2 regions of the Evansella cellulosilytica DSM 2522 genome follow, and region 1 is predicted to be linked to the other one. Evidence: a T-box and tRNA genes for the amino acid it is inferred to sense, from the RefSeq annotation. Region 1 holds a T-box; the other holds one or more tRNA genes.

Evidence for each region. The T-box of region 1 lies ahead of ileS (isoleucine--tRNA ligase). A T-box ahead of a tRNA ligase gene usually reads a tRNA of that ligase, here a tRNA-Ile.
Region 2: it encodes a tRNA-Ile, which carries the amino acid that the T-box ahead of ileS (isoleucine--tRNA ligase) is inferred to sense. The anticodon was not compared.

The regions. Positions count from the first base shown of each region.
Region 1 covers NC_014829.1:2,782,930-2,798,695, forward strand. The annotation lists gene BCELL_RS12755 (RluA family pseudouridine synthase) at 1-432, opposite strand, end outside; gene lspA (signal peptidase II) at 435-899, opposite strand; gene ileS (isoleucine--tRNA ligase) at 1,762-4,521, opposite strand; T-box leader at 4,851-5,079, opposite strand; gene BCELL_RS12770 (DivIVA domain-containing protein) at 5,182-5,676, opposite strand; gene BCELL_RS12775 (YlmH family RNA-binding protein) at 5,774-6,547, opposite strand; gene BCELL_RS12780 (YggT family protein) at 6,602-6,868, opposite strand; gene BCELL_RS12785 (cell division protein SepF) at 6,892-7,299, opposite strand; gene BCELL_RS12790 (YggS family pyridoxal phosphate-dependent enzyme) at 7,321-8,004, opposite strand; gene BCELL_RS12795 (YlmC/YmxH family sporulation protein) at 8,164-8,427, opposite strand; gene sigG (RNA polymerase sporulation sigma factor SigG) at 8,671-9,498, opposite strand; gene sigE (RNA polymerase sporulation sigma factor SigE) at 9,587-10,306, opposite strand; gene spoIIGA (sigma-E processing peptidase SpoIIGA) at 10,337-11,248, opposite strand; gene ftsZ (cell division protein FtsZ) at 11,678-12,817, opposite strand; gene ftsA (cell division protein FtsA) at 12,873-14,159, opposite strand; gene BCELL_RS12825 (small basic family protein) at 14,305-14,661, opposite strand; gene BCELL_RS12830 (DUF881 domain-containing protein) at 14,667-15,362, opposite strand; gene BCELL_RS12835 (DUF881 domain-containing protein) at 15,369-15,766, opposite strand, start outside.
Region 2 covers NC_014829.1:92,469-108,234, reverse strand. The annotation lists rRNA gene BCELL_RS00515 (16S ribosomal RNA) at 1-566, opposite strand, end outside; tRNA gene BCELL_RS00510 (tRNA-Ala) at 719-794, opposite strand; tRNA gene BCELL_RS00505 (tRNA-Pro) at 802-878, opposite strand; tRNA gene BCELL_RS00500 (tRNA-Arg) at 943-1,019, opposite strand; tRNA gene BCELL_RS00495 (tRNA-Leu) at 1,023-1,111, opposite strand; tRNA gene BCELL_RS00490 (tRNA-Gly) at 1,137-1,211, opposite strand; tRNA gene BCELL_RS00485 (tRNA-Leu) at 1,260-1,344, opposite strand; tRNA gene BCELL_RS00480 (tRNA-Lys) at 1,359-1,434, opposite strand; tRNA gene BCELL_RS00475 (tRNA-Thr) at 1,453-1,528, opposite strand; tRNA gene BCELL_RS00470 (tRNA-Val) at 1,534-1,609, opposite strand; rRNA gene rrf (5S ribosomal RNA) at 1,618-1,733, opposite strand; rRNA gene BCELL_RS00460 (23S ribosomal RNA) at 1,803-4,735, opposite strand; tRNA gene BCELL_RS00455 (tRNA-Ala) at 4,918-4,993, opposite strand; tRNA gene BCELL_RS00450 (tRNA-Ile) at 5,007-5,083, opposite strand; rRNA gene BCELL_RS00445 (16S ribosomal RNA) at 5,247-6,801, opposite strand; gene lysS (lysine--tRNA ligase) at 7,669-9,168, opposite strand; gene dusB (tRNA dihydrouridine synthase DusB) at 9,348-10,343, opposite strand; gene BCELL_RS21905 (helix-turn-helix domain-containing protein) at 10,362-10,568, opposite strand; gene folK (2-amino-4-hydroxy-6-hydroxymethyldihydropteridine diphosphokinase) at 10,520-11,056, opposite strand; gene folB (dihydroneopterin aldolase) at 11,059-11,418, opposite strand; gene folP (dihydropteroate synthase) at 11,432-12,274, opposite strand; gene pabC (aminodeoxychorismate lyase) at 12,278-13,144, opposite strand; gene pabA (aminodeoxychorismate/anthranilate synthase component II) at 13,129-13,725, opposite strand; gene BCELL_RS00400 (anthranilate synthase component I family protein) at 13,742-15,166, opposite strand; gene cysK (cysteine synthase A) at 15,359-15,766, opposite strand, start outside.

The DNA.
Region 1 (15,766 bases):
CATTAATAATCCAGAAGTGTCTTTGTCAATTCTATGCACTATCCCTGGTCGCATTACCCCATTTATGCCTGATAAATCATGACAATGATACATCAAACCATTTACTAAAGTCCCTGTGTAGTGACCTGGGGCTGGATGAACAACCATCCCTCTCGGTTTATTTACTACGAGTACATCTCCGTCTTCATAAATTATATCCAGGTTAAGGTTTTCTGCTGGTATTTCTAGCGGGATTGGATCTGGTTCACGGATCTCAATATGATCCCCAGCCTTGACCTTGTATTTACTTTTAATAGGAGTCCCATTTACTTGAATATGATTATCGACAATCCACTGTTGAATAATTGTTCTTGACCACTGTGGAAAATGATCGGAAATAAATTTGTCTATTCTTACTCCATTTTCCTCTGATGTTATTTCATATAGTTCCATGTTTAATTTACCTTCCCTTGCTTTTTATCTTCTAAATAAATAATAAAAATAACGAATATAAAGCCAATTACTAATGCACAATCAGCAACATTAAAAATTGGATAATTGTAAGAAAAAATAAAAACATCTATAAAATCTACTACTTCACCATATATTACCCTATCTATAAAGTTTCCTATAGCCCCTCCTAATATGAGCCCTAACGATATACCAAGCCATTTATTATTTTCGACCTTTGTTTGTATGTAATAAATGATAAAACCTACTACTATGGCAGTTACAATATAGAATAACCACATTTGTCCAGGTAATATACCGAATGCAGCCCCTGGATTTCGATGAGATGTCAAATATAAAAAACCTTCAATAATAGGAATACTTTGCCTTAATTCCATATTAGAAATAACAAGCAACTTTGTTAATTGATCGACAATAATGATAATGATTGCAATTAAGTAATATACCATCTGTTCCTCCAAGAGAATTATACTATAACTAATTTAATCGTACTCATGCATTTTAGCATAGTGATATGCTACAAACAATTTATTTATTAACAACATTATGAGGAACATTTCGTATTGCTTTCCTATAATCGGGTTATCGTTAAAATTTCGTATCTATTTTTGGTGGTGCAATCATCTTATTTTCATTTTTCTTCTTTCTCGTGTGTCATTGCCTTTGTACGACACATCTTATTTTCATTCTTCTTCTTTCTCGTGTGTCATTGCCTTTGTATGATACATCTTATTTTCATTCTTCTTCTTTCTCGTGTGTCATTGCCTTCGTATGATACATCTTATTTTTATTCTTCTTCTTTCTCGTGTGTCATTGCCTTTCTATGATGCATATTATTTTCATTCTTCTTCTCTCTCGTGTGTCATTGCCTTTGTATGACACATCTTATTTTCATTCTTCTTCTTTCTCGTGTGTCATTGCCTTTGTACGACACATCTTATTTTCATTCTTCTTCTCTTTCGTGTGTCATTGCCTTCGTATGATACACCTTATTTTCATTCTTCTTCTCTTTCGTGTGTCATTGCCTTCGTACGACACATCTTAATTTTGACAGCTAAGATCTTATCGCCCCTATTATTACTCCTATGACATTATCTCATTGGTGCAACCGAATCTAACAAAAAGTCCAACCATAACAAATAAAAAAGCCACTCTCTTTTGAGAATGACTTTATGTGCCCAGCGAAGGCATTGTTTTAAACGCCCAACTTTATGCAGAGTTGGAGAGCACACTACCATCTTCGACATGCAGTGATCTCTCCCACTATCCACACTGGAAACAAAAAAATTATAATAGTCTCTACACGATTGATTATGTGTAGTGGTTTAATACAATATCTGTGCAGCTATCACAAAGGCCCGGGTGATCTTCATGCTTTCCTCTTGATGGTGTTACTACCCAGCACCGTTCACATTTTTCCCCTTCAGCAAAATCAACTACGATTTTCAAGTAATTGTATTCCTTCGCTTCTGATGGGGCATCACTTTTTTGAGACACAGTAGCTGTAGAAGTGATAAATAATTTATTCAACGATGGAATATTAGCTAATAATTCTTGATCCTTTTCATCTGCATAAATGGCTAATGCAGCTTCCAGACTCTTTTTTATACCTTTTTCATTACGAGCTTCTTCTAGTGCTTTTAGTACATCATCACGTAATTCCATGAAGTGGTCCCATTTTTCTACTAAATGGTCAGAAACATGATATTCCTTCACTTCAGGAATATCCGTTAATTGTACACTCTCAGTAGTCACGCCAGGGATATGCTTCCAAACCTCATCTGTCGTATGGGATAAGATTGGTGACATTAGCTTTGTTAAAGCTACTAGCGTCTCATACATAACCGTTTGTATACCACGTCTGTCTGGATGACTGGCATGTTGAATATATAGTGTATCTTTTGCAAGGTCCATATAAAATGAGCTAAGCTCAATCGTACAAAAATTGTGCACTTTATTATAAACTGATCCAAATTGAAATTCTTCGTAACTATTTCTAACATCTTTTACTAATTGGTTTAGCTTCACGATCATATATTGATCAAGCTCAGACATATCTTCAAAATTAACTTTATCCGTTTCTGGATTAAAGTCGTGGATATTACCGAGCATAAATCGGAACGTATTACGAATCTTTCTATACACTTCAGCAACTTGTTTTAAAATATTATCAGATACTCTTACGTCGGCTTGATAATCAACAGAAGATACCCAAAGACGTAATATGTCTGCACCTAATTGCTTCATTACTTTATCTGGGACAACAACATTACCAACTGACTTACTCATTTTACGCCCTTCACCGTCTAGCGTAAAGCCGTGACTTAAAACAGTTTTATATGGCGCTTTTCCTGTTACAGCGACTGCAGTAGATAATGATGAGTTAAACCATCCACGATACTGGTCTGACCCTTCTAAATACATGTCTGCTGGTCGTTGTAATTCTGCTCTCTCTTCTAGTACTGATTGATGAGATGATCCAGAGTCAAACCATACGTCCATAATATCTGTTTCTTTTGTAAAAGTACCATTCGGACTATGTTCGGATTTAAAGCCTTCGGGTAGTAAGTCAATCGTATCCCATTCAAACCATATATTAGACCCGTGTTTACGGAATAAATTAGAAACATGTTCAATTGTCTCATCTGTAATGATAGGCTCATTATTTTCACCGTAGAATACCGGAATAGGAACGCCCCAAGCTCTTTGGCGTGAGATACACCAATCTCCACGATCTCTTACCATGTTATATAGTCTCGTTTCCCCCCAGTGAGGTACCCAATTTACTTCATTGATTTCCTTTAATAAATCTTCACGGAAATCTTTAATAGATGCAAACCATTGTGCAGTAGCTCTATACATTACTGGTTTTTTTGTTCTCCAATCATGTGGATAAGAGTGTGTCATAAATGACAAATGTAGTAACGCACCTACTTCTTTTAGTTTTTCTGTAATCGGTTTATTAGCTTCATCATAAAATAAACCTTCAAACATCGGTGCTTCCTCTGTCATAACCCCTTTATCATCTACTGGGCATAGTACATCAAGACCATACTTTTGACCAACAATAAAGTCATCTTCCCCGTGTCCTGGAGCGGTATGAACACATCCGGTACCGGCTTCTAATGTTACATGTTCTCCAACCATCACTAGAGATGAACGATCATAAAAAGGATGTTTAGCAACTGTATTTTCTAATTTTATTCCCTTAACTGTTTTTAAAATTTCATAGTCTTGCCATTCAAGCTCTGTCTCTAACTGTTCTAAAAGTCCTTGAGCAACGATAAACTTATTCCCATCGACTTTTACAACAACATAATCTAAATCAGGATGAACGGAAATACCTAAGTTTGCAGGGATAGTCCAAGGTGTTGTTGTCCAGATTACATATTTTTCATCTCCATCTAGAACATCTTTCCCATCCACAACATCAAAAGCAACATAAATAGATGGAGAGCGTTTATCGTGATATTCAATTTCCGCTTCTGCTAAAGCTGATTCAGAAGACGGTGACCAATATACTGGTTTTTTCCCTTTGTAAATATATCCTTTTTTAGCCATTTCACCGAAAACTTTAATTTGTTGCGCTTCATAGCCATGATCAAGTGTTACATACGGATTTTCCCAATCACCTCGTACACCTAATCTTTTAAATTGTTCACGCTGATTATCGATTTGCTTCAAAGCATACTCTTCACATTTTTCACGAAATTCAGCAATTGTTAATTTTTTACGGTCAACTTTCCCTTTTTTTGTTAGAGCGGTCTCAATTGGCAAACCGTGAGTATCCCAACCTGGAACATATGGAGCATGAAAGCCTGTCATTGACTTATACCTTACGATAAAATCTTTTAAAATTTTATTTAATGCATGCCCCATATGAATATCTCCGTTTGCATAAGGGGGGCCGTCATGTAATATAAAAAGCGGTCTTCCTTCCGTACGTTTTTGAACTTTCTCGTATAACTTATTACTATCCCAATCTTCCTGCATTTGTGGCTCTCGATTTGGGAGATTTCCACGCATAGGGAAATCTGTTTTCGGCATTAGTAAGGTATCTTTATAATCCATCATGCTAATCCTCCTATTTTCATTTAGCTCTTTTCGCATAGATTGTTGTTTTTAAGTATATTCATATGCTTGACTGCACTACAGGCGGCGCTTTCCGCGGGCAAGGCTTCTAGAGAGACTCGAAAAGGTCGATAATTACCTTTTCCAATCACTCAATACAATGAGCAGCCCCACACCGAAGGTTCTTCAGCACTTGCTACTCCCGCTGAAGTCGCCACCTTTCGTTTCACCAAGCTGAAAACAAAACAGCCTTTCATTCTTATAAAACTTTCATTTCTATGAGCAACGGTTGCTTACGTTTTTTAGCAAATAAAAAACCTCCTCATCCACAAAGGGACGAGAAGGATACCCGCGTTACCACCCTAATAAATATAACACTGTTATATTCACTTAGTAATCGTTTAACGGTCATTAGCCGGCATAGTCTACTAAGAACATTATTCCGTTCGGTATGCAACTCAAGGGTGATCTTCCAAATGAATCTAGTGTCAGGCTCCCACCAACCCTGACTCGCTTTGCCTAGTACTTCATATGTACTGTCCCTATCTTCGTTATCACTTATTATTATCTTCTCCAAAAAAATAATGATTCAATCATATTTGAGTTTTTTACTCATAAAATCTTATTAAAGTATATGATAAGTTCAATTCAAGCGTCAAGTTATGATTCTTTATTTAATTCAAATTCCGCATCTAACTTACTAATATCATCCCAATCCTCTGTGCTGAGCATTTCAAGTTGGGCTTCAAGTAGCATTTTAAACCGTGTTCGGTAAACCGAAGCTTGTTTTTTCAACTCTTCAATTTCCAATGCTACTTTTCTTGATTTACTTAATGCTTCATTTACAATTCTATCTGCATTTTTCTCAGATTCTTTAATGATTAATTTTGCCTCTTTTTCAGCATTACGTTTTACTTCCTCAGCTGTTTCCTGGGCAATTAAAATGGATCTATTTAACGTACTTTCAATATTAGAAAAATGACTAAGCTTATCCTCTAACTCAGAAACTCTATCAAATAGTTCCTTTTTCTCTCGTATAACAATCTCATAGTCTTTGATCACTTGGTCTAAAAACTCGTTTACTTCATCCTCATCATAGCCACGAAATCCTCGAGAAAATTCCTTATTATGAATATCTAGCGGCGTTAACGGCATAACAGGCCACCTCCAATTATGTTTTAATTACAACGTTTCTTCTATTATAATACATATTTTCGACAAACAGTACTCTAATTCCTTTAATCACGACAAATCATTTTGGGAATGCAACAGATAGACGAAACTTATTTTTCTTTGTCTGTCCTTCATTCGAGACTATTTCACATCGGCCTTTCCCTCTTACAGATAATACATCTTTTATTTGAAGTGAAAAGCTCGGATCCTCTATTACCTTCCAATTAACCTTTATGTATCCATTTTCTATCATAGGTTTAACCTTTGACCTAGACAGTTTGTATACTTCAGCCACAATTGTATCGAGTCTCAGGGATGATGCAGTGATGTGCAAATAAGAATATTCCTTCGTTACACTAATACTTTCCTCGATAGGAACCACTTGTAAGCTTACTCTCGCCTTTCCTACAGATTTTAAATTCCAACTAACAAATTCAGCTACTTCCTTTGCTAGTACAATTTGAAACCGTTCAGCAGAATTAAGAATGTCGCCAAATTTCTCTCGCTTTAAACCAACATTCATTAAGGCACCTAATATTTCCCTATGCTCTATTTGAACAAACTTTGTTGGATATAAGAGCTCGTATAGAGCAATGTCGTAATCCTCTGTTACTGGCTCCACATAGTGCGGATATATTAGGCACCTTTTTCTCTCTGCTTCCTTATAACCTCCGTAGAAGGATACTGCAACCTCATCATTTTGGCCTACCAAGGATTGAACAATGTATTGTTGACGTGGATCAAGAAAGTCGGTCAACTTTGAACGGTATTGTTCAATTGCTGTCTCCTTCCACTCCATTACTTGGTCTACAAAGGCGTGTTCGTCCTTTCGAAAGTGTTGATAAACACTCATGCAATAAACAACTCCATTAAAAATTTTACACAATCTCTATACACAATCTCTTTTTTAAACAAATAGACTAAATAAGAACGTAACGCCATCTCTAGCGAAATTCAATGCAAAAATTGCAATAAGTGGAGAAATATCAATCATACCAATCGGGGGAATGATTTTTCTAAATGGAGCAAAATATGGCTCCACCAATTTCCCAATAATTCTTCCTATCGATGACTCCCTAGCATTTGGAACCCAAGACATAAACACATAAATAATACATAGGAAAAAGTAAATCGTAAATATACGCTGTATTACATCGTGAAGTAAAACTATCATAAAATTAAATCCACCTTTCTGTACTAATCTTGAAGCATCTCTGATATAGATCCAGATACGTCTACGTTATCAGGTGTACAAAGAAATATGTTAGACCCGAGCTTCTGAATATCGCCACCAATAGCATATACTGTGCCACTAATGAAATCGACTACTCGTTTTCCTTGTTCGTGCGGTAATCGTTGTAAATTAATAACAACTGATTTTCTATTTTTTAAATGGTCCGCAATTTCTTGAACCTCGTCATAGCTATGAGGTTCAATAAGCATTACTTTTGCTTGGTTTTGTATGCTCGTTAAACTCACTACATTCTTTTTTTCTTTCTCGTGCCGTTGAGGGTATGTAGGCTCAATATCTCCACTATGCTCGACGGTATCCTCATATTCATCTTCAAGCTCAAAGAACTTCTTAAAAGTCTGCTTTAAACTCACAGTATTTCACCTCTCTATTCTTTACTCTTCCTTCCCTACTAAAGCAGTTCCTATACGAATAAAGGTTGCTCCCTCTTCAACTGCAATGGCAAAATCATTAGACATTCCCATCGATAACTCATGACACGGTGCATGAGATAATTTCAACTTCTCTATCTTTTCCTTCAATTCTCTCAATTGTCGAAAATATGGTCGAACTTCTTCTGCATTCTCTACAATTGGGGCCATAGTCATTAAACCTACAACCTCAATTGCTTTATACTTTGATAAATCATGAATAAAAGAAATTGTTTCTTCAGGTTTAATTCCTGATTTCGTTTCCTCTCCTGATACATTTACTTGAACGAAGCACTTCATCGTTTCCCCTTCAGGTGTACGCTTGTCTATTTCTTTCGCAAGAGATAAACGATCTAATGAATGGATATAATCAAATTGATGAATCATTTTCTTTACTTTTTTTGATTGTAAACTCCCAATAAAATGCCATGTCCCTTTTTCTCCAAGCACTTCCCATTTCTTAAGAGCTTCTTCTACACGATTTTCACCTATATGCTGAATACCAGAAGCTAAAGCATCTTTTGCTCGTTCAATAGATACGTACTTTGTAACTGCTATTATGTTAACACAGTTATAGTCTCTATTCTCCTTTTTACAAGCATCTTTCACAACTTGATGAATTCTATTTAGATTCTCTTGTACTGACACGAGCGAGACTCCTTCCAAACTAAACATTTATTTCATACTAATATCATAAAGAATCTTTGCTCATCAAGCAATGATTAATCAGTGAGACATTATCATTTTTTTTAGAATAACGTCGTATTTTGGGTAAAAAAACAAAACCTCCGCATATGAAGGAGGTTTCTAATCATCATCTGAATCGCTCGCGCCACCAGGATGATGCCGTACAAGAACAACATCAGAACCTATTTTAACGACATTTTTCCAAGGAACAATGATCTCTTGATCTCCACGATTAAATAACCCCATCATCTTACCTCCACCAATAATTAAAGCATCTACTTTCCCAGATTCTAAATTAATATCCAAGTCAGTAATATGTCCTAGTAAACGGCCATCTGCGAGATTGACAATATCCTTCGCTTGAATATCAGATATTTTTAACATACTAGACCCCTCCCCTTTATTCGATACATTGTATGCATAACTTGTTCAACTTATATCACTAATAATAAAATCTTTTAACTAGCTATCTTCGGTAGGAAAATTGTCTTTTTATACGTAAAAAGGAGGGGGACTCAAAAGGTTGATTATACCTTTTAAGTCCCCCTCTATACGAGTGACCTCTGCAATTCCTGGCTTATGTAGGTCATTGCCAGAACTACTTATCTTTTAGGACACCCGTGCGTTTTATTCTTTAGCATGTTTATTCATTTGTTGAATGGCAGCCTTTTCTAGTCTGGAAACTTGTGCTTGGGAAATACCGATTTCATCGGCAACCTCCATTTGCGTTTTCCCTTGGAAAAAGCGCATATCAAGTATCATTTTTTCCCTGTCATTTAAGCGAATCATTGCTTCTTTTAACGCAATCTCTTCAATCCATTGAATGTCCTTTTGTTTATCATCACTAATTTGATCCATCACATAAATTGGATCTCCTCCATCATTATAGATTGGCTCAAACAATGATACTGGATCTTGAATTGCGTCTAAAGCAAATACAATATCTTCTTTTGGTACATCTAATACTTTTGCAATTTCTTGAACAGTTGGCTCCCGCTCACGTTTTTTCTCATTCATCATATTGTCTCTTACTTGTAGTGCTTTGTAGGCTATGTCTCGTAAAGACCTTGAAACACGGATTGGGTTATTATCGCGCAAGTACCTTCTAATCTCCCCAATAATCATGGGAACTGCATATGTGGAAAACTTTACGTTTTGGCTTAGGTCGAAATTATCAATTGATTTCATTAAGCCTATACACCCTACTTGAAATAAGTCATCTACATATTCACCACGATTATTGAATCGCTGAATAACACTAAGAACGAGTCGTAAATTTCCATTTACTAGTTCTTCTCTTGCAAATTCGTCCCCATTTTGCATTTTTTCAAAGAGGACTCTCATTTCTTTGTTTTTTAGCACTGGTAACTTAGATGTGTCTACACCACAAATTTCTACTTTATTGCGAGTCAATGTCTTCCCTCCCAACAGGAGCTGATGTACAAAATTCAGTATCTCCTTGAGAGGGAAATTTATGCAGAGCTTCCAAACGAAAAAAGGCCTGAAACGTGTCCAAGCCTTGTCGCATCATGCTAAAAAAAATTTATAACATTTTATTAAATTCCTTTTGTAACCTTTTTATAATCCTTTTCTCTAACCGAGAAATGTATGATTGAGATATTCCTAACATATCAGCAACATCTTTTTGTGTTTTTTCTTCATCCCCAGCTAAACCAAATCTCAGTTCCATGATTTGTTTTTCCCTGTCATTTAGCGCTTCCAATGCTTTTACAAGGAGTTTACGGTCAACTTTATCCTCAATACCTTTAGTAATGATATCTTCTTCTGTACCTAATACATCAGATAAAAGAAGTTCATTACCATCCCAATCAATATTTAAAGGTTCGTCAAATGAAACTTCAGATCGTATTTTATTATTTCTTCTTAAGTACATTAAGATTTCATTTTCAATACACCGTGATGCATAGGTAGCAAGCTTAATTTTCTTTTCTGGATCAAATGTACTTACTGCTTTAATTAGTCCTATTGTGCCTATACTAATAAGGTCTTCAATATTTATCCCCGTGTTTTCAAACTTTCTCGCAATATATACGACTAAGCGTAAATTTCGCTCAATTAAAACAGAACGAACAGAATCATCCCCTGATGGTAGTTTCTTTAATAAATACGCTTCCTCTTCTTTCGAAAGGGGTGGAGGCAGTGCTTCACTACCACCTATGTAATATACCTCATCAGGCTTTAATCCCAATTTTTTAAGTATTTTATACCACCATAGCTTCAATTTAATTCTTACCTTCATCATGCTAGCTCCCCCTTTAGAATTTGAACAGATTTACGATGTCTGCTTCTTTTGTTGCATCATTTTAGGATGTAGTAAGCAATTATAGTCATTTCGATCCGATAACGGGATATGGCTTAAACCTAGTAGTACTTGATTACATTTATACGATTGATTATCGTCTAAAACGATGACTTCATCAGGCTTTAGAGCCCACAAAAACTGCTGTTTTTCTCCTACCGTTCGAAATGGAATTAAAGTCAACTTCCCTTCAAATCGTTCTGGAATATTTTCATGCGAGAATGTTTGTTTTTTGGTAAATTGGACAACGGATTCTGGGAATTGATTCCCTACTTCCGTCATATCTATAATTATGACGGAACGCCTTGTAAAAGGGTCCTCTAGACGATTTCCACTATCAACAAATCCCTTTAAATGTAATTGTATTCCTGCAGCTTTAACTAGGACTTCATAAATTTGGTCATATCGAATTTTTTCCGTTTCCATATTTTCAAAACGTTGTTTAGAATACACATACATGATGGGAAAGCCTATTAATACGAACAACCAGCTAATAGGGCTTCCAAAACCACTTGTTTGTGTTGCAAAGGTTCCGTTGATAAAGCTTGTATCTGTTTCAAGAAAATAATGTAAACCTAAAAGACCACCCCCAACGGCGAAATTAACGAAAAAGAAAGTGAGCCACGCTTGGATAAATAATCGAAATCGCCTAAATCCAAATGTAGCTAAAATTATCAAGATAGAATAAACACTTTTCACGAGTGGATTCATGGCTATGACATCGAATGGGGTAAATAAAAAAAAGATATACAAAGAGGCAATAAAACCTCCAAATATTAATCTACTTTTTTTAATATTTCTTTTTATGACTATGGAGGTCAACAGTAAAAGTAAAGTATCAACTAAAAAGTTTAATAGCCAAACAATGTCAAGATAGATTTCCAAGTCAATCAGCCACCATCCAAATCGTAATTTGAACTAAGTATAACTGATGTAGCTTTTTAAGTCTGTCACTTTTTGCTAATAGAAAGGGACTTATTTTGGCAGTTTTTCATTATTCTTGTCATTGAAATTTATATGCTAGTTTTTTAGTAATAATTCGTTATAGATTTGATATTTTCTTTTGACTGTTCGTAAAAGAGGGAAGGAAATTTCTGGGATGAATCTAGGAAGCTATCAAAGTAAAATATTCTTTTATGTCTAAAAAAAATGGTATAACGTTATTCTTTAAAGCAATGGAAGTTTGACAGCATCTCAAAAGTACTAGTGAGTGCTGCTCTCGTTAGTAAAACCCTAAGGGAAAATTGCACTGCAGAGTTTTCTTATCTACAAGAAAAAAACCAAGCATTTACGCTTGGTCTTCTTGTTATTCAACTATGATCTTTTCTTACGATTTCTTAAAAAAGTAGGAATATCTAAAGTATCTAATTCCTCTTCTTGTGCTTGTTTTTGAACTTGTACATTTGAATTCTCTTTTTGCGGTTCTACTCTATTTGTAGATTTAGGACGTTGCTGTAATGTTGACGTTCTGTTTCCACCTGTAACAATTTTTTCATTTTGCTGCTCATCAAATCCAGTCGCAATTACTGTTACAACAATTTCATCCTTTAAGTCCTCATTAATAACAGATCCAAAAATCATATTCACTTCACTATCAGAAGCAGAAGAAACAATCTCGGCAGCTTCATGAACTTCAAACAGACTTAAGTTAGCTCCACCTGTAATGTTCATAAGTACGCCCTGTGCACCATCAATAGATGTTTCAAGCAACGGTGAAGAGATTGCTTTTTTAGCGGCTTCTGCCGCTCTATTTTCACCTGTTGCTACACCAATTCCCATTAAAGCAGATCCTTTTTCACTCATAATTGTTTTGACATCCGCAAAATCTAAGTTAATTAGTCCTGGCACAGCTATTAAGTCTGAAATACCTTGAACACCTTGACGTAAAACATTATCAGCTTCACGGAAAGCCTCAAGCATTGGCGTATTTTTATCGACTATTTCTAATAGCCGATCGTTTGGAATCACAATTAAAGTATCAACTTTTTCTTTTAGTGAGCCTATCCCACCACCAGCTTGATTCATTCTCTTGCGACCTTCAAAAGTAAAAGGACGAGTTACTACACCGACAGTCAATGCGCCCAATTCTTTTGCAATTTCAGCAATTACTGGTGCTGCACCAGTACCAGTGCCTCCTCCCATTCCAGCAGTGATAAAGACCATATCTGCACCGTGTAACACTTCTTCTAATTGTTCACGACTTTCTTCAGCTGCTTTCTTTCCTACTTCAGGGTTTGCGCCTGCTCCTAGTCCTCTAGTTAGCTTACCGCCTAACTGTAATTTAGTTTCGGCTTTCGATAAATGTAAAGCTTGTGCATCTGTATTTACAGCGATAAAGTCTACACCTTGTAAACCATTTTCAATCATTCGGTTTACTGCGTTACTTCCGCCTCCACCGACACCTATTACTTTTATCGTAGCTAACTGATCCATGTCCATTTCAAATTCTAACATTATTGATCCCCCAATCCATCATGGTTCACACACTTTCTTCTTAAATTAAATTTTACTATTCGAAGAACATTTTAAAATATTTCGATACTTTGTTCTTAACACCTGTTCCCTCTTTTGTTGTTTTCTTCTTAGGTAGTTTTTCCTTACGCTCTTTCCTTTCATGTGTATCCTCAGCAAAAGCTCCTACACTTGCAGCAACTTCTTTTCCTTGGATACGCATATTTTTATGAGCGAATGTTATGAGGCCAACAGCATTCGTATATTGAGGTTCGCGAACTCCTATATAATCTGGAATAGCAATGCGAACATTCTTCTGAAGAACATCTCTTGCCAATTCTAATACACCTGGAATTTTCACTGTACCACCAGTTAATACAAACCCTCCGGACAAGTCATGATAACCTAACCTTTGAATTTCTTTTAAAGCTAGTAATAACATTTCCTCTAAACGTGGCTCAATTATATTTGCTAATTGCCATTGGCTAAACTCTTGTTTTTGATCACTACCAATCTCCGAAACTTCGAAAGTCTCATCATCGGAGGCAAGATCTACATAAGCATGTCCAAAGTCAATTTTCACCTTTTCTGCCTCTTCCGTGGAAGTTCTAAATCCAACGGATATATCATTTGTTATATGGTCTCCTCCAACCGGGATTTGTTTAGTCCCTTGGAGAGTTCCATTCTCAAACACAGATACGGTTGTAGAACCACCACCCATATCAATTAAAGCCACACCTAAATTTTTCTCATCCTTTGACAAAGCTATCGTCCCAGCTGCAATTGGTTGTAAAGCAATGCCTGCTACTTGCAGCCCTGCTTTTTCAACACATCTTAAAATATTATGTAACATAGATCTTGCTCCAGTGATAATAATCCCTTCCATTTCAAGACGCACACCAATCATACCGCGAGGATCATTGATTTCATCCAATCCATCAACAATAAATTGTTTAGGGATAACATCAATAATTTCTCTTTCAGGTGGGATTGAGACTACTTGGGCTGCATCAATAACTCGTTCAATATCTTCATCTCCAATTTCTCGATCGTCACTGGAAACCGCAACAACACCGTGACACGGCTGAAGTTGAATATGATTACCTGTTATTCCTACAATTACACCTTGTATTGATAGTCCAATCATTCTCTCAGCTTTATCAACAGCAGTACGAATTGATTGTACAGTTTCATCTATATCAACGATAGATCCCTTTTTAATACCTTCTGATTGAGTCTCCCCAACACCTATTACATTCAACGTTCCGTTTGCCATTTCACCAATTACTACACGAACGCATGATGTGCCGATATCTAGTGTGACGTATATGTCTTGGTTGTTCATTCGTTGGCACCTCCTTAAACCTACATTCATTTCTATTTTTATTATCATTATTGAGTTTATGAATTGTATTCAACAAAAACAGTTCATTCCCTCTTTTTTATCATGGATTTTACTGTAAAAAGTAGAAAATCAATAAATGAAAACATCAATTCTTTTCTTTTCTTTTTTTCATCCACTTTTCTAATAAAATTCGTCTTATCATGGCGATATTATGAAATAACCTCACACCAAAAGCAAAAACTGCAGCTAAGTATAAGTCTACACCAAGATGGACGCCTAGAAAAGCTAAACCCGCTGCTAAAATGATATTGGTAAAAAATCCCGTTAAAAATACCTTTTCTTCAAAGACCCTCTCCAAATGTGCTCTTATACCACCAAATAATGTATCAAGAGCTGCTAATATAGCTATAGAGAGGTAACTTGAATATTCATCAGGGATGCGGAACTCCGTATAAAGCCCTAAAAGGATACCAATAAGAAGCCCTAAAATAGGTAACCACATGCCTATTAATCCTCCTTTACAGCTTCCATATGTCTTACCCTCAGTGACCTATCATAAGCTGGGAGTTCAACGAAATTAATTGGTGTAGAAGCAATTGATAGATTTTCATAAGAGAAAAATTCTCTAGATTGCGATGACATAATTGCATGATGCAAACCTTCTGGATCATCGGTAAGAACTCGAACTTTTAAAGGGAACTCTGTTACCCTACTACTATTTATTAGCGTTACGCCATTAGCTTCACGGATAGCGGTAGTAGAAACAATTCTTTCATTAGATATTGCAATTTCCTTCGCCCCATTTATATTTAATTCATTGACGAGCATACGCAATAAATATGGGGGAACAGAACGTATAGGTCCACCTTCATAAAACTCATCAAAATATGGTGTTACATCTATAATAACCCCTTGCCCACTGACTTTCGTTAGGCCAGCACGTTCCCTCAGTTCTTCTATAGCTTCGACCATTACAGGTTCAACATCTTCCGTTTGCTGTAGTTGGTATAATAATTCGAGTTGACTTTCTAATGCTTCATTTAACTCTTTTTGCCTCTCTTTTTCAACCGTTAAGGCTTGTCGAAGCTCTAGCGTACTTCTTGTATCCCTGACTTCAGGCTCTTTCGTAGTCTGAAATTGTATAGCAACCATAAAACCAATAATGATTGTAACACATGTGAATATAATCATTTTATCTTTCAAGATACATCACCCTCTTTCTGAAAAATAAGGGTCTAGTACAATGTCATTTCTTTTTTCGATACGAACCTCTATGTTATCACTTAATAATTGATCTACAACTCCACCAACCATATTAATAGCACTATTTAATGTATTACTATTTCCAATGGCTGTAATCTCAAATGGTGCATAGGATACTTGTCCATCAATTTCAATCACAGGTCCAATACACTGTATATATGAACGGTGATTAATACGATGACCATTAATAGCGATAGCTTCAGCACCAGTAACTAAGAGCTCATCAATCAGCTTTTGAATATGCTGCTCATGTACAATATAATTGTTTGGATTTTCTCCTTCAGTCACATAATCAGCATCTGTTAGCGTAACGCTTATTCCCTCGCCTTGCACTTGGACTGCAC
Region 2 (15,766 bases), 2.0 Mb from region 1:
GACAACGCTTGCCCCCTACGTATTACCGCGGCTGCTGGCACGTAGTTAGCCGGGGCTTTCTGGTTAGGTACCGTCAAGGTGCCAACCTATTTGAATGGCACTTGTTCTTCCCTAACAACAGAACTTTACAATCCGAAGACCTTCATCGTTCACGCGGCGTTGCACCGTCAGGCTTTCGCCCATTGCGGATGATTCCCTACTGCTGCCTCCCGTAGGAGTCTGGACCGTGTCTCAGTTCCAGTGTGGCCGATCACCCTCTCAGGTCGGCTACGCATCGTTGCCTTGGTGAGCCATTACCTCACCAACTAGCTAATGCGCCGCGGGCCCATCTCACAGTGTTAGGATTACTCCCAACTTTTACAATAGAACCATGCGGTTCCGTTGATCATCCGGTATTAGCTTCGGTTTCCCGGAGTTATCCCAGTCTGTAAGGCAGGTTGCCCACGTGTTACTCACCCGTCCGCCGCTAATCTCATAAGAGCAAGCTCTTATTTGATCCGCTCGACTTGCATGTATTAGGCACGCCGCCAGCGTTCGTCCTGAGCCAGGATCAAACTCTCCAAAAAATTGTTGAGTTCGATGTCTCTGACATCAAGCTAAATTTTGGCTAATTTATAAATCTTATTGACGGGATATCCTTTCATCAATCGTATATACGACTAATGTGTCTATCCCACTTCGCTTGGCTTTTTGTTTAGTTTTCAAAGATCAATAATATTGGTGGAGCCTAGCGGGATCGAACCGCTGACCTCCTGCGTGCAAGGCAGGCGCTCTCCCAGCTGAGCTAAGGCCCCAAAAAGATGGTCGGGAAGACAGGATTTGAACCTGCGACCCCCTGGTCCCAAACCAGGTGCTCTACCAAGCTGAGCCACTTCCCGTTATTTAAACTATCTACAAACACTATACTAAAGATAAAGGGATTAGTGCATGTATAATTTATTATGGCGCGCCCGAGAGGAGTCGAACCCCTAACCTTTTGATCCGTAGTCAAACGCTCTATCCAATTGAGCTACGGGCGCTTATGGTGCCGAGGGCCGGACTTGAACCGGCACGATAGTCACCTACCGCAGGATTTTAAGTCCTGTGTGTCTGCCAATTCCACCACCCCGGCTAGACGAATTACAAACTTAAATTACTGGAGCGGAAGACGAGATTCGAACTCGCGACCCCCACCTTGGCAAGGTGGTGTTCTACCACTGAACTACTCCCGCAAATAAATAAGTTAATAACGGACTAATTATATATTTTTTAAAATCGTTTGGTGCGGGTGAAGGGAGTCGAACCCCCACGCCCGAAGGCACTAGATCCTAAGTCTAGCGCGTCTGCCAGTTCCGCCACACCCGCAAACAATTTTAAAATGGTGAGCCATGAAGGACTCGAACCTTCGACCCTCTGATTAAAAGTCAGATGCTCTACCAACTGAGCTAATGGCTCCTATAAAAGGAATGAATATGGTGCTGGCCAGAGGACTTGAACCCCCAACCTACTGATTACAAGTCAGTTGCTCTACCAATTGAGCTAGGCCAGCATAAATGGTGGAGGATGACGGGATCGAACCGCCGACCCCCTGCTTGTAAGGCAGGTGCTCTCCCAGCTGAGCTAATCCTCCATTTACCTGCCCAGCAACGTCCTACTTTCACAGGGGGAAACCCCCAACTATCATCGGCGCTGGAGAGCTTAACTACCGTGTTCGGCATGGGAACGGGTGTGACCTCTCCGCTATCGTCACTGGACTTTTTATGAGAGTTTATCCTCTCAAAACTAGATAACATTATCTGATTAAATGATCGTCTTAATAAAGTTTGGTTAAGCCCTCGATCGATTAGTATCTCTCAGCTTCACATGTCGCCATGCTTCCACATGAGACCTATCAACCTCATCATCTCTGAGGGATCTTACTCACTTACGTGATGGGAAATCTCATCTTGAGGGGGGCTTCATGCTTAGATGCTTTCAGCACTTATCCCTTCCACACGTAGCTACCCAGCTATGCTCCTGGCGGAACAACTGGTACACCAGCGGTGTGTCCATCCCGGTCCTCTCGTACTAAGGACAGCTCCTCTCAAATTTCCTACGCCTGCGACGGATAGGGACCGAACTGTCTCACGACGTTCTGAACCCAGCTCGCGTACCGCTTTAATGGGCGAACAGCCCAACCCTTGGGACCTACTTCAGCCCCAGGATGCGATGAGCCGACATCGAGGTGCCAAACCTCCCCGTCGATGTGGACTCTTGGGGGAGATTAGCCTGTTATCCCCAGGGTAGCTTTTATCCGTTGAGCGACGGCCCTTCCATACGGTGCCGCCGGATCACTAAGCCCGACTTTCGTCCCTGCTCGACCTGTATGTCTCGCAGTCAAGCTCCCTTATGCCTTTGCACTCTACGAATGATTTCCAACCATTCTGAGGGAACCTTTGGGCGCCTCCGTTACTTTTTAGGAGGCGACCGCCCCAGTCAAACTGCCCACCTGACACTGTCCCTGATCCGGATTACGGACCGAGGTTAGAATTCCAGTACAACCAGGGTAGTATCCCACCGACGCCTCCACCGAAGCTAGCGCTCCGGCTTCCAAGGCTCCTACCTATCCTGTACAAGTTGTACCAAAATCCAATATCAAGCTACAGTAAAGCTCCATGGGGTCTTTCCGTCCTGTCGCAGGTAACCTGCATCTTCACAGGTAATATAATTTCACCGGGTCTCTCGTTGAGACAGTGCCCAAATCGTTGCACCTTTCGTGCGGGTCGGAACTTACCCGACAAGGAATTTCGCTACCTTAGGACCGTTATAGTTACGGCCGCCGTTTACTGGGGCTTCAATTCAGAGCTTCTCCCGAAGGATAACCCCTCCTCTTAACCTTCCAGCACCGGGCAGGTGTCAGCCCCTATACTTCGCCTTACGGCTTGGCAGAGACCTGTGTTTTTGATAAACAGTCGTTTGGGCCTATTCACTGCGGCTCTCTCGGGCATACACCCTAATAGAGCACCCCTTCTCCCGAAGTTACGGGGTCATTTTGCCGAGTTCCTTAACGAGAGTTCTCCCGCGCGTCTTAGAATTCTCTTCCCGCCTACCTGTGTCGGTTTGCGGTACGGGCACCAGTCACCTCGCTAGAGGCTTTTCTTGGCAGTGTAGGATCAGGAACTTCGGTACTATAATTTCCCTCGCGATCACAGCTCAGCCTTATGACAAGCGGATTTGCCTACTTGTCAGCCTCACTGCTTCGACGCACATATCCATCAGTGCGCTTACCCTACCTTCCTGCGTCCCCCCGTTGCTCAAACGGTGACGTGGTGGTACAGGAATTTCAACCTGTTTGCCATCGCCTACGCCTTTCGGCCTCGGCTTAGGTCCCGACTTACCCTGAGCGGACGAGCCTTCCTCAGGAAACCTTAGGCTTTCGACGGAGGGGATTCTCACCCCTCTTTTCGCTACTCATACCGGCATTCTCACTTCCAAGCGCTCCACATGTCCTTCCGGTCATGCTTCAACGCCCTTGGAACGCTCCCCTACCACTGTCCGTAAGGACAATCCATAGCTTCGGTGATACGTTTAGCCCCGGTACATTTTCGGCGCAGAGTCACTCGACCAGTGAGCTATTACGCACTCTTTCAATGGTGGCTGCTTCTAAGCCAACATCCTGGTTGTCTAAGCAACTCCACATCCTTCTCCACTTAACGTATACTTTGGGACCTTAGCTGATGGTCTGGGCTGTTTCCCTCTTGACTACGGATCTTAGCACTCGCAGTCTGACTCCCGAGGATAAGTAAATGGCATTCGGAGTTTGACTGAATTCGGTAATCCTGTGGGGACCCCTAGTCCAATCAGTGCTCTACCTCCAATACTCTCACCTCGAGGCTAGCCCTAAAGCTATTTCGGGGAGAACCAGCTATTTCCGTGTTCGATTGGCATTTCACCCCTACCCACACCTCATCCCCGCACTTTTCAACGTGCGTGGGTTCGGGCCTCCATCCAGTGTTACCTGGACTTCACCCTGGACATGGGTAGATCACACGGTTTCGGGTCTACAACAACGTACTATGGCGCCCTATTCAGACTCGCTTTCGCTGCGGCTCCGTCTCTTCAACTTAACCTCGCACGTTATCGTAACTCGCCGGTTCATTCTACAAAAGGCACGCTGTCACCCATTAACGGGCTCCAACTACTTGTAGGCACACGGTTTCAGGATCTATTTCACTCCCCTCCCGGGGTGCTTTTCACCTTTCCCTCACGGTACTGGTTCACTATCGGTCACTAGGGAGTATTTAGCCTTGGGAGATGGTCCTCCCGGATTCCGACGGGGTTTCACGTGTCCCGCCGTACTCAGGATACACTCCGGAGGAAACAACGTTTCGGCTACAGGGCTGTTACCTTGTCTCGCAGACCTTTCCAGATCGCTTCACCTACGCTGTTTCTTTGTAACTCCGTATGGAGTGTCCTACAACCCCAAGAGGCAAGCCTCTTGGTTTGGGCTAATTCCGTTTCGCTCGCCGCTACTCAGGAAATCGCATTTGCTTTCTCTTCCTCTGGGTACTAAGATGTTTCAGTTCCCCAGGTCTGCCTTCTCATACCCTATGTATTCAGGTATGGATACCATCCCATTACGGATGGTGGGTTCCCCCATTCGGAAATCTCCGGATCAAAGCTTACTTACAGCTCCCCGAAGCATATCGGTGTTCGTCCCGTCCTTCATCGGCTCCTAGTGCCAAGGCATTCACCGTGCGCCCTTTCTAGCTTAACCACTAAAAAGTGTGGCGTCTTACATTCGCCTTAACTAAGACACACAGTTGATTTCGTTAGAAGAATAGACTTCTATTGATATCTACTGGTGATCATTTAAATCAGTTTTTGTTATCTAGTTTTCAAAGGACAAACATAGTTAAAAACCCTATTCGTTATGTTCTTAAAACTACGTTAATAAATTGGTGGAGCCTAGCGGGATCGAACCGCTGACCTCCTGCGTGCAAGGCAGGCGCTCTCCCAGCTGAGCTAAGGCCCCAAATCCTTTATTATGGTGGGCCTGAGTGGACTCGAACCACCGACCTCACGCTTATCAGGCGTGCGCTCTAACCAGCTGAGCTACAGGCCCCTACAAAGGGGTATAAGAATATACAAATAAGATACTATTTATTAAGTTAATAACTTATACAGAGAGTATAATCTCTCAAAACTAAACAAAAAGTCCAAAGCGAAGTTCGAAAGTAATGAGCTTTATGTTTCTACAGTTGTTGTAGAAAATAACTGCTCCTTAGAAAGGAGGTGATCCATCCCCACCTTCCGGTAGGGATACCTTGTTACGACTTCACCCCAATCATCTGTCCCACCTTCGGCGGCTGGCTCCAAAAGGTTACCTCACCGACTTCGGGTGTTACAAACTCTCGTGGTGTGACGGGCGGTGTGTACAAGGCCCGGGAACGTATTCACCGCGGCATGCTGATCCGCGATTACTAGCAATTCCGGCTTCATGCAGGCGAGTTGCAGCCTGCAATCCGAACTGAGAGTGGCTTTATGGGATTCGCTCGGCCTCGCGGCTTTGCTGCCCTTTGTACCACCCATTGTAGCACGTGTGTAGCCCAGGTCATAAGGGGCATGATGATTTGACGTCATCCCCACCTTCCTCCGGTTTGTCACCGGCAGTCACCTTAGAGTGCCCAACTGAATGCTGGCAACTAAGATCAAGGGTTGCGCTCGTTGCGGGACTTAACCCAACATCTCACGACACGAGCTGACGACAACCATGCACCACCTGTCACTCTGTCCCCCGAAGGGGAACGTCCTATCTCTAGGAGTGTCAGAGGATGTCAAGACCTGGTAAGGTTCTTCGCGTTGCTTCGAATTAAACCACATGCTCCACTGCTTGTGCGGGCCCCCGTCAATTCCTTTGAGTTTCAGCCTTGCGGCCGTACTCCCCAGGCGGAGTGCTTAATGTGTTAACTGCGGCACTAAGGGTATCGAAACCCCTAACACCTAGCACTCATCGTTTACGGCGTGGACTACCAGGGTATCTAATCCTGTTTGCTCCCCACGCTTTCGCGCCTCAGCGTCAGTTGTAGGCCAGAAAGTCGCCTTCGCCACTGGTGTTCCTCCACATATCTACGCATTTCACCGCTACACGTGGAATTCCACTTTCCTCTCCTACACTCAAGTCCCCCAGTTTCCAATGACCCTCCACGGTTGAGCCGTGGGCTTTCACATCAGACTTAAGAGACCGCCTGCGCGCGCTTTACGCCCAATAATTCCGGACAACGCTTGCCCCCTACGTATTACCGCGGCTGCTGGCACGTAGTTAGCCGGGGCTTTCTGGTTAGGTACCGTCAAGGTGCCAACCTATTTGAATGGCACTTGTTCTTCCCTAACAACAGAACTTTACAATCCGAAGACCTTCATCGTTCACGCGGCGTTGCACCGTCAGGCTTTCGCCCATTGCGGATGATTCCCTACTGCTGCCTCCCGTAGGAGTCTGGACCGTGTCTCAGTTCCAGTGTGGCCGATCACCCTCTCAGGTCGGCTACGCATCGTTGCCTTGGTAAGCCATTACCTCACCAACTAGCTAATGCGCCGCGGGCCCATCTCACAGTGTTAGGATTACTCCCAACTTTTACAATAGAACCATGCGGTTCCGTTGATCATCCGGTATTAGCTTCGGTTTCCCGGAGTTATCCCAGTCTGTAAGGCAGGTTGCCCACGTGTTACTCACCCGTCCGCCGCTGATCTCATAAGAGCAAGCTCTTATTTGATCCGCTCGACTTGCATGTATTAGGCACGCCGCCAGCGTTCGTCCTGAGCCAGGATCAAACTCTCCAAAAAATTGTTGAGTTCGATGTCTCTGACATCAAGCCAAATTTTGGCTAATTTTTAAATCTTATTGACGGGATATCCTTTCATCAATCGTATAAACGATTAATGTGTCTATCCCACTTCGCTTGGCTTTTTGTTTAGTTTTCAAAGGTCAAAATATCTTTTAATTGTTCTCCACTGTCATGAATTGTCGTTTGACAGCGACTTAATTAATATAACATTTAGCTGATTTGTTGTCAACACTTTTTGATAATCTTTTTTGAATCATCTCGTGTTGTTTTCAGCGACAAAAAATAATATACCACGATAATAAAATCGATGCAACCCTTTTTTATAAAAAAATTACACTGTTAAATAATTTGTATTTGCTTAGGTAATGAAACAACAATTACAAGCTAGCTAAACAAATATGTAATGAAATAATTTAATATTCTTCTACAAAAAGAGCATTCCCTGCTTCAAAAAAAATTAAACAAAAAACTGCTTAAAAAGATATTCTTTTACAAGCAGTTTTTTTAGACATAAAAAGCGACCTCGTGCAGCACTAATTTTTTTTATTAATCTTGTCATGTTCTTCATTAACTTCACTCATTAAAAATGATGTTTAGGACTACATCATTTTTGACATTAAATGAAAGTGTTTAGTAATTACATACAGTTACAGAAGAATGCTCATTCTGTCCATCCCCAAAATATATACACACTAGCAATAAAAGAATTTATTATGGAGTGGACCCTAAGCTATTGAACGTTCCTTGCTCTAATACAATTATCATCAAATAGAAACTAAATAAAAATTACTTACATGTTTTTTCTGTAGCTCTATTGGTTGCAGATGAATTCAAGAACAAAATCAAGCTTATGAATCAACCTATCCTAGTCTTCAGCATCTCGATGACGCATTTGCGGGAATAGGAGCACATCTCTAATAGATTGAGAATTAGTTAATAGCATAACTAAACGGTCAATACCTATTCCTAATCCACCTGTAGGAGGCATACCATATTCTAACGCCTCAACGAAATCTTCATCCATCATATGCGCTTCATCATCACCTTGCTCACGCTCGACTAGTTGTGCCTCAAAACGCTCCCGTTGATCGATTGGGTCATTGAGTTCTGTAAATGCATTGGCATGTTCGCGCGCTACAATAAACAATTCAAAGCGATCTGTAAATCTTTCATCGTCTGCGTTTTTCTTCGCGAGTGGTGAAATATCTACAGGGTGACCATATATAAATGTAGGTTGTACTAATTTTTCCTCTACAAATGTTTCAAAGAATTCATTTACTACGTGTCCATATTTCATTGTATCTTTGACAGGGACGTTATGCTCCTTCGCTAACGCACGCGCTTCTTCATCTGTCATTTCTTCCCAGAAATCAACACCTGTATATTCTTTAATTGCATCTACCATGTGAACTCGTTTCCATCTAGGTTTTAAGTCTACATCTACACCATTGTAGTTGACAGTTGTTGTACCTAGCACTTCTTCAGCAATATGAGCAATTAAGTTTTCTGTTAATTCCATTATGTCATTATAATCAGCGTAAGCTTCATATAACTCTATCATTGTAAACTCTGGGTTATGGCGAGTAGAAATACCTTCATTTCTAAACACTCTACCTATTTCATATACTTTTTCTAACCCACCAACGATAAGTCGTTTTAAATGCAATTCAATAGCAATTCGCATGTAGAGCGTCATATCTAAAGCATTATGATGTGTTACGAAAGGACGTGCAGAAGCTCCCCCAGCAATAGCATGCATTGTAGGTGTCTCTACCTCTAAATACCCTTGATTGTCTAAATACCTTCTCATCGATTGAAGAATTTTACTTCTTAAAATAAATGTTTCACGAACCTCTGGATTAACAATTAAATCTACGTAGCGCTGACGATAGCGTTGTTCAACATCCTTTAATCCATGATATTTATCAGGTAGTGGTCTTAAAGCTTTCGTTAAGATTTGAAAATCTTTCACTTTAATTGAAAGCTCCCCAACCTTCGTTTTAAATACTTCTCCTGTAACACCTACTAAATCACCAATATCTATTCGGTTAAAAATATCGTATTGATCTTCTCCGACCTGATCTTTTCTCACATATAACTGAATTTGTCCTGTTAAATCTTGAATATGTGCAAAGCCAGCCTTCCCTTTTCCACGCTTTGTCATCACTCTACCAGCTAATGTTACCTCAATCGCTTTTTCCTCTAATTCTTCTTTTGACTCTTCCTCATAAAGCTCCTTTAAGTCTTGAGCTGAATGTGTACGTTCAAAACGTTGCCCAAATGGATCAATACCGAGATCTAACATATCTTTAAGCTTTTCTCGTCTCACCTTCAACTGATCATTAAGTTCTAGTTCTTGACTCACCCTTACCATCTCCTGTAAAACATATTTATTTTAACTCATGAAAAATTTTAAACGACATTATGTATATTATTAATACTTAACTGAAACAATCAAAATCAAACAACAAAACTGCCAGTTTCTTTGACTGGCAGTTTGTTTGTCTGAAAGGTATTATAGGAAACTTCATAGATGTTGTCAAATCAACGGCCTGCGACAGCGGGGGTTTCTTGTTGATTCTCAACAAAATCGTTTAATACAGCTGCCATGTCATCTCTTTTCGTTACACTATTAATTGCATTACGTAGTGTAGACGACCCCTTCATCCCTTTTATATACCAAGCTGCATGCTTACGCATTTCACGTACAGCTACTACTTCACCTTTAAGCGATACTAAACGATCCATATGGAGAATACATACGTCCATCTTTTCTTTATCACTAGGTTCAGGTTTATTCTCACCTGTTTGCAAATAATGAATAGTACGATACAACATCCAAGGGTTTCCTAAAGCAGCACGGCCGATCATGACTCCGTCAACACCTGTCGTATCGATCATACGCTTAGCATCCTCTGGTGTTTTAATATCTCCATTACCAATAACAGGGATATTAACAGCATTCTTAACATCTCTAATGATATCCCAATTTGCTTCTCCTTCATACATCTGCACTCTCGTACGACCGTGGACAGCAACAGCTTTACCACCTGCACGCTCTACCGCTTCGGCATTTTCAATAGCAAATATATGTTCTTCATCCCAACCGATACGCATTTTTACCGTAACAGGTTTATCGACAGCATCGACAACGTAGGATACCATTTCATAAATTTTATCCGGGTTTAACAACCAACGCGCCCCTGCATCACAGCTCGTAATTTTTGGTACTGGGCATCCCATATTAATATCGATGATGTCTGCATTCGTTTGCTTATCAACGACTTTTGCTGCTTCTACTAAAGTATCTTTATCACCACCAAAAATTTGTAGGCTTAATGGTTTCTCTCTATCATCAACGTATAACATTTTTAATGATCTTTGATTTTTATGAAGGATTGCTTTGTCACTGACCATTTCAGCACAAACAAGTCCAGTTCCAAACTCTTTTGCAATTAATCGAAACGCTGGATTGCATACACCAGCCATTGGTGCAAGAACGACTTGATTCTTCATTTCAATGTCCCCGATTTTTAACAATGACATTCACCTCACTTTTCATTTAATCGATTTTAATTCTTCAAGCGTAACGTTCAAAACTTCGGTGACACTCACTAGCAATTCATCTGACGGTACTCTACTACCGCGCTCAATTTCGCCCAATACAGATACAGATATACTAAGTTGTCGAGCGAATTCCTCCTGAGTAAAACCTTTTAGCTTTCGGAATGCTCTGATTCTCCTGCCCCAGATGAAATCTTCCATTGGCGTACACCTTCTTTGTCCGTTAATTGATCAATATATGATGCAATGGTTTTCCCATTGTTAAATACAATACTTGGTTCTATTTCAAAAAGTGGAACCAATACAAATGCTCGTTCATACATTCGTGGATGAGGTATTTGTAAATGTTCCAAGTTTATATTTTCTTTGTTAAAAAGCAAAATGTCAAGATCAATTGTCCTTGGTCCCCACCTTCGATCACGTGTTCTATTTCCTTGCTGCTCAATTTTTTGAAGCGCGATTAATAGGCTTGAAGGTGAATAACTCGTTGATATTTTAACAGCCATATTTAAAAAAGCTGCTTGGTTTATTACACCAATAGGTTCTGTTTCATAAATAGATGACTGTTTTACAATAGTGATGTTAGGGTTTTCCCGTAGTTTTTTCAAGGCGAATGTTAAGTAATCATAGCGACTTTCTATATTTGATCCTAATGAAAGATAGGCCACATGTTCATTATCCTTTTTCAACGTTATCTTTCCCTTCTTATTTCAACAGCAACGGATTCATAATGACCTTGAATAGGTGGGTTCGGTTTGACGACCTTCACCACTACCGCATGAACCATTGGAAAACTTAATAAGACTGCATGTGAAATACGTTCGGCAAGTGATTCAACTAAATTTACAGCTTGCCCTTCCATTATATTTTTAGTAATTTTATAAACTTCTCCATAATTAACCGTTTTATTTAAATCATCTGTAATTCCAGCTTCTCTCGTATTTACCTCCATTACAACGTCGACAAAAAATCTTTGGCCTAACTTATTTTCCTCGGCAAAAACACCATGGTAGCCATAAAAGTCCATTCCATTAACATAAATTTTGTCCATGATTTGCTCTCCTTTATACGTTTGGCAATTGTGCTTTCCCAATCATAACATCCATCATTTTTACCATTCTACTCATCTCTAGCACGTCATGTACCCTTACGATATTTGTCCCTTTTGTTATCCCTAAACACACTGTTGCACCAGTACCTTCGACGCGTTCATTAACAGGCAAGTCCAACGTTTTCGCAATTAACGATTTTCTTGATGTACCTAACAATACTGGATATCCCATTTCAGAGATTTTCTCTAGATGACGCATCACAAGTACATTTTGCTCATACGTTTTTGCAAAACCGACTCCAGGATCGAGTATGATTTTGCTATCAGATACACCAGCATTCAGACATAATGAAATACTCTCCTCTAAGTCTCTAATGACGTCTTCTATAAAGTTGTTGTAATCGGCTTTCTCGCGGTTGTGCGTAAGTATAATCGGAACATCATAATGAGCAGCAACAGCTGCCATGTTATCATCTGCCTTTGCTCCCCAAACATCATTGATGATACTTGCACCAGCCTGAATGGCTTTTTCTGCAACAGATGCTTTGTATGTATCAATAGAGATTGGAACTTGTACCACTTCGCTGACTGCTTTAATTGGGTCAAGCACACGGCGTAATTCCTCTTCTTCTGCTACTTTGCTTGCACCAGGTCGTGTAGACTCTCCCCCAACATCAATAATATCCGCTCCAGTTTCTATCATTGATAAAGCATGTTTTACTGCAAATGACTCTTCTCCATACTTTCCACCATCGGAAAAAGAGTCGGGGGTTACATTTAAAATACCCATTACATAAGTCTTTGTATTAAAATCTAGTCGATATCCTTGCCATTCCATTACTTTATTAAAAGTCATCCACTAGCCTCCTTTAACTTCCTCTCTAGAAAAAACAGTTGATGTATGTTTTTTGTAGTTGTTATGTAAAAAATGATAAACTTCACCTTTCATTCCTTTATAAACAGCGTCACCAATTTCCTTTATTGGGACTATTTCTTGAATGGAGTTTGTAACGAATACTTCATCAGCTTCTAACAAGGCTTCTTTCTTAAATTTCCCTTCTATTACATTAATACCACATTTATTTGCAATTGCTGCAACAAATTGTTTCGTAATGCCATCCAATGCACCACATTCTCGGTCAGGAGTATAAACTGTTTTATTTTTAGTCCAGAATACATTAGAAACGACTCCTTCACTTACAAAACCATCTTCTGTCAAAAATATCCCTTCCGTATGAGGGTTATTACCTGTCTCGCGCTTACCATATATATTATTTAAATAATGATGTGATTTTAGCCGATACTTTCCTTCCGGAGAATTCCTTCTTTGCGATAATAGTTGCCCGTTTTTCTCAGCGGCCTGCTGTGCAGGTAACGGTTTTACAAATACGATCGTATTCGGAGCAGAATACGGTGTTGTTGTTAACCCAATTTCCTCTTCACCGGCGGAAATATTCCAACGAAAGTAACCGTCTTTTAATTGATTTGCCTCTAGTAAATCGCGAATAACACCTTCTACTTTTTCCCGCTTATAAGTAGGTAGGATAATGCCCATTTCATCGGCGCTTTCTTGTAAACGATGAAAATGGTCATCCAATAAAAACGGATGACCATCATATGTTCGAAACGTTTCAAATAACCCTAAACCGTATAAAAAACCGTGGTCAAAAGGGGAAATAGACGCGTCTTCTTTATTTATAATAGAACCATTCATATAGAGGTACATTGCTTCTCAAACTCCTTATGATGATCTAAAAAATTATTTAATAACACTTTCCCTTCCCCTGTCATAATTGACTCTGGGTGAAATTGTACTCCTTCTATAGGCAATTCTTTATGCCTAATAGCCATAATTTCTCCCTCTTTTGTTTCTGCAGTAATGTCAAAGCAATCAGGAAGCGTTTCTTTCTTCACGATTAGGGAGTGATACCTTGTTGCTGTAAATGGGCTTGGTATATTCTTGAAGATGGTTTCCCCATTATGGTACATTTCTGACGTTTTCCCGTGCATTAAGCGCTCTGCTCTAATGACATCGCCGCCAAATACTTGGGCGATAGATTGATGGCCAAGACAAACGCCAAAAATAGGAATTTTACCAGCAAAATGCTCGATTACTTTTAAACTAATACCTGCTTCATTAGGGGTACACGGACCAGGTGAAACCATAATGTACTTAGGGTTTAATTCTTCAATTTCTTCAATTGTTATTTGATCATTTCTTTTCACTATTAGTTCTTGACCCATTTCACCTAAATATTGTACAAGGTTGTACGTAAAAGAATCATAGTTATCAATCATTAAAATCATTTTTTCTCCTCCTCAGCTAAACTAATTTTTGTTTTTGCTCTTCTTCACTCAGCTCTTTTGCTTTCCATAACGCTTTTGCTTTTTTTAATGATTCCTTATATTCTGCCATAGGATTGGAGTCTATGACAATACCTGCTCCTGCTTGAACGTGTACTTTACCTGATTTTGCGACCATAGTCCTAATTGTAATATTTAGCTCCATATCCCCGTTAAAGCCAATCCAACCAAGTGATCCGGTATAAACGCCTCGTCGAACGGGCTCTAGCTCTTCAATAATTTCCATCGTTCTAATTTTCGGTGCTCCGGTAATCGTTCCTCCAGGGAAAGTAGCTGCAATGACGTCCATTAAGTCATATTGGTCTGCTTTTTTTCCCCTTACATTTGAAACAATATGCATCACATGGGAGTATTTTTCAATGACCATTAACTCATTTACTTCAACAGTACCATATTTACATACTCGTCCAATATCATTTCTTTCAAGATCGACAAGCATCACGTGCTCCGCTCTTTCCTTTTCATTATTAATTAACGTATTCGCAAGCGCCTGATCTTCTTCTTCATTTTTGCCCCTTGAACGGGTTCCTGCAATCGGACGCGTACTTACCTCATCTCCACTTACTTTTACTAAAAGTTCTGGTGAACCTCCGACTAATTGCAATTCTGGTGTATGAAAATATCCCATATATGGAGACGGGTTAATTTTTCTCAAGCAATCATATATGTGAAGCGGATGTGTTTCTAACTGTCTCGTTTCTCTTACAGATAAGTTAACTTGAAAGACATCGCCAGCTGCTATATAATTTCGCGTCTTTTCCACCGCTTCAATAAATTTATCCTCAGTAAAAGACCGTTCCTCAACTGTCGGTTTAGATTGAAACTGGTGGTACCAAGGTTTCGCGCTCCCAGAATCATTCCGCCAAAGTTCTTCCATATGTTTTAATCGACATTCACCAGTTTGTTTATAATCGGTTAACGTAATAAACCATATCATTTCTTCCATATGGTCAATAACAACGATATCATCAAATGCCATAAAATGAACATCGTATGTTCCTAAGTCATCTTCCGTATCCTCAGGCAACCTTTCAATTTCTCGAATTAAATCATAACTAAACTGCCCAATAATGCCACCTTGAAAGTCAGGTAAGTCATCATTTGTTTCTATTTCATAAAAACTTAGCCATTCTCTTAACGATTCAAGTAAAGGACCTTTCTTCATTTCAGTTCCATCCTTTGTTTCAATCGTCATCTCTTTATTTTTCCCTTTAATAATCGCCCACGGCTTCATGCCTATAATGGAGTAGCGGCCACCTCTTCCACTCTCTAGTAAAACATGATTTTCTTCTTTTTCAACTAAAGCAGTATATGTTATAAACCAATTATTCGTAACGGAAGCTAAAGGTAATTTATTACCAATGGCTATTTTTTTCGTGCACATCAAAACACCCCACCTTTTGAAACCATTATTAATGGTACCTTTATCTCCACTATTATACTGTTGGATGTAGTGTGGTGCAACGGATCACGTTTTATGATACTTTTATCTGTTGAAATCTTATCTTTTCAAAAAAGCCCACTACAAGTTTTATAGTGGGCTCATCCATAACTTTAATTGCTTATAAAAGTTTTATTATTCTTCTTCAAACTGATAAAGTGGTGTACTTAAGTAGCGCTCACCATTACTTGGGATCACAGCAACTACCTTTTTCCCTTTTCCTAGCTTTTCAGCTACTTGAAGGGCACTATAAATCGCAGCTCCAGAAGAAATTCCACCTAAAATTCCCTCTTCTCTCGCTGCTCTACGTGCATATTCAAAAGCTTGCTCAGTAGATACAGTAACGACCTCATCATAAATTTCCGTGTTCAATATATCAGGAACAAACCCCGCACCAATTCCTTGTATTTTATGTGGTCCTTTCGCTCCACCAGATAAAACTGGTGAGTCACTTGGCTCAACCGCAACGACATGTAGCTCTGGGAATTTCTCTTTTAATAATTGTCCAGCTCCAGTAATCGTACCGCCTGTTCCAATTCCAGA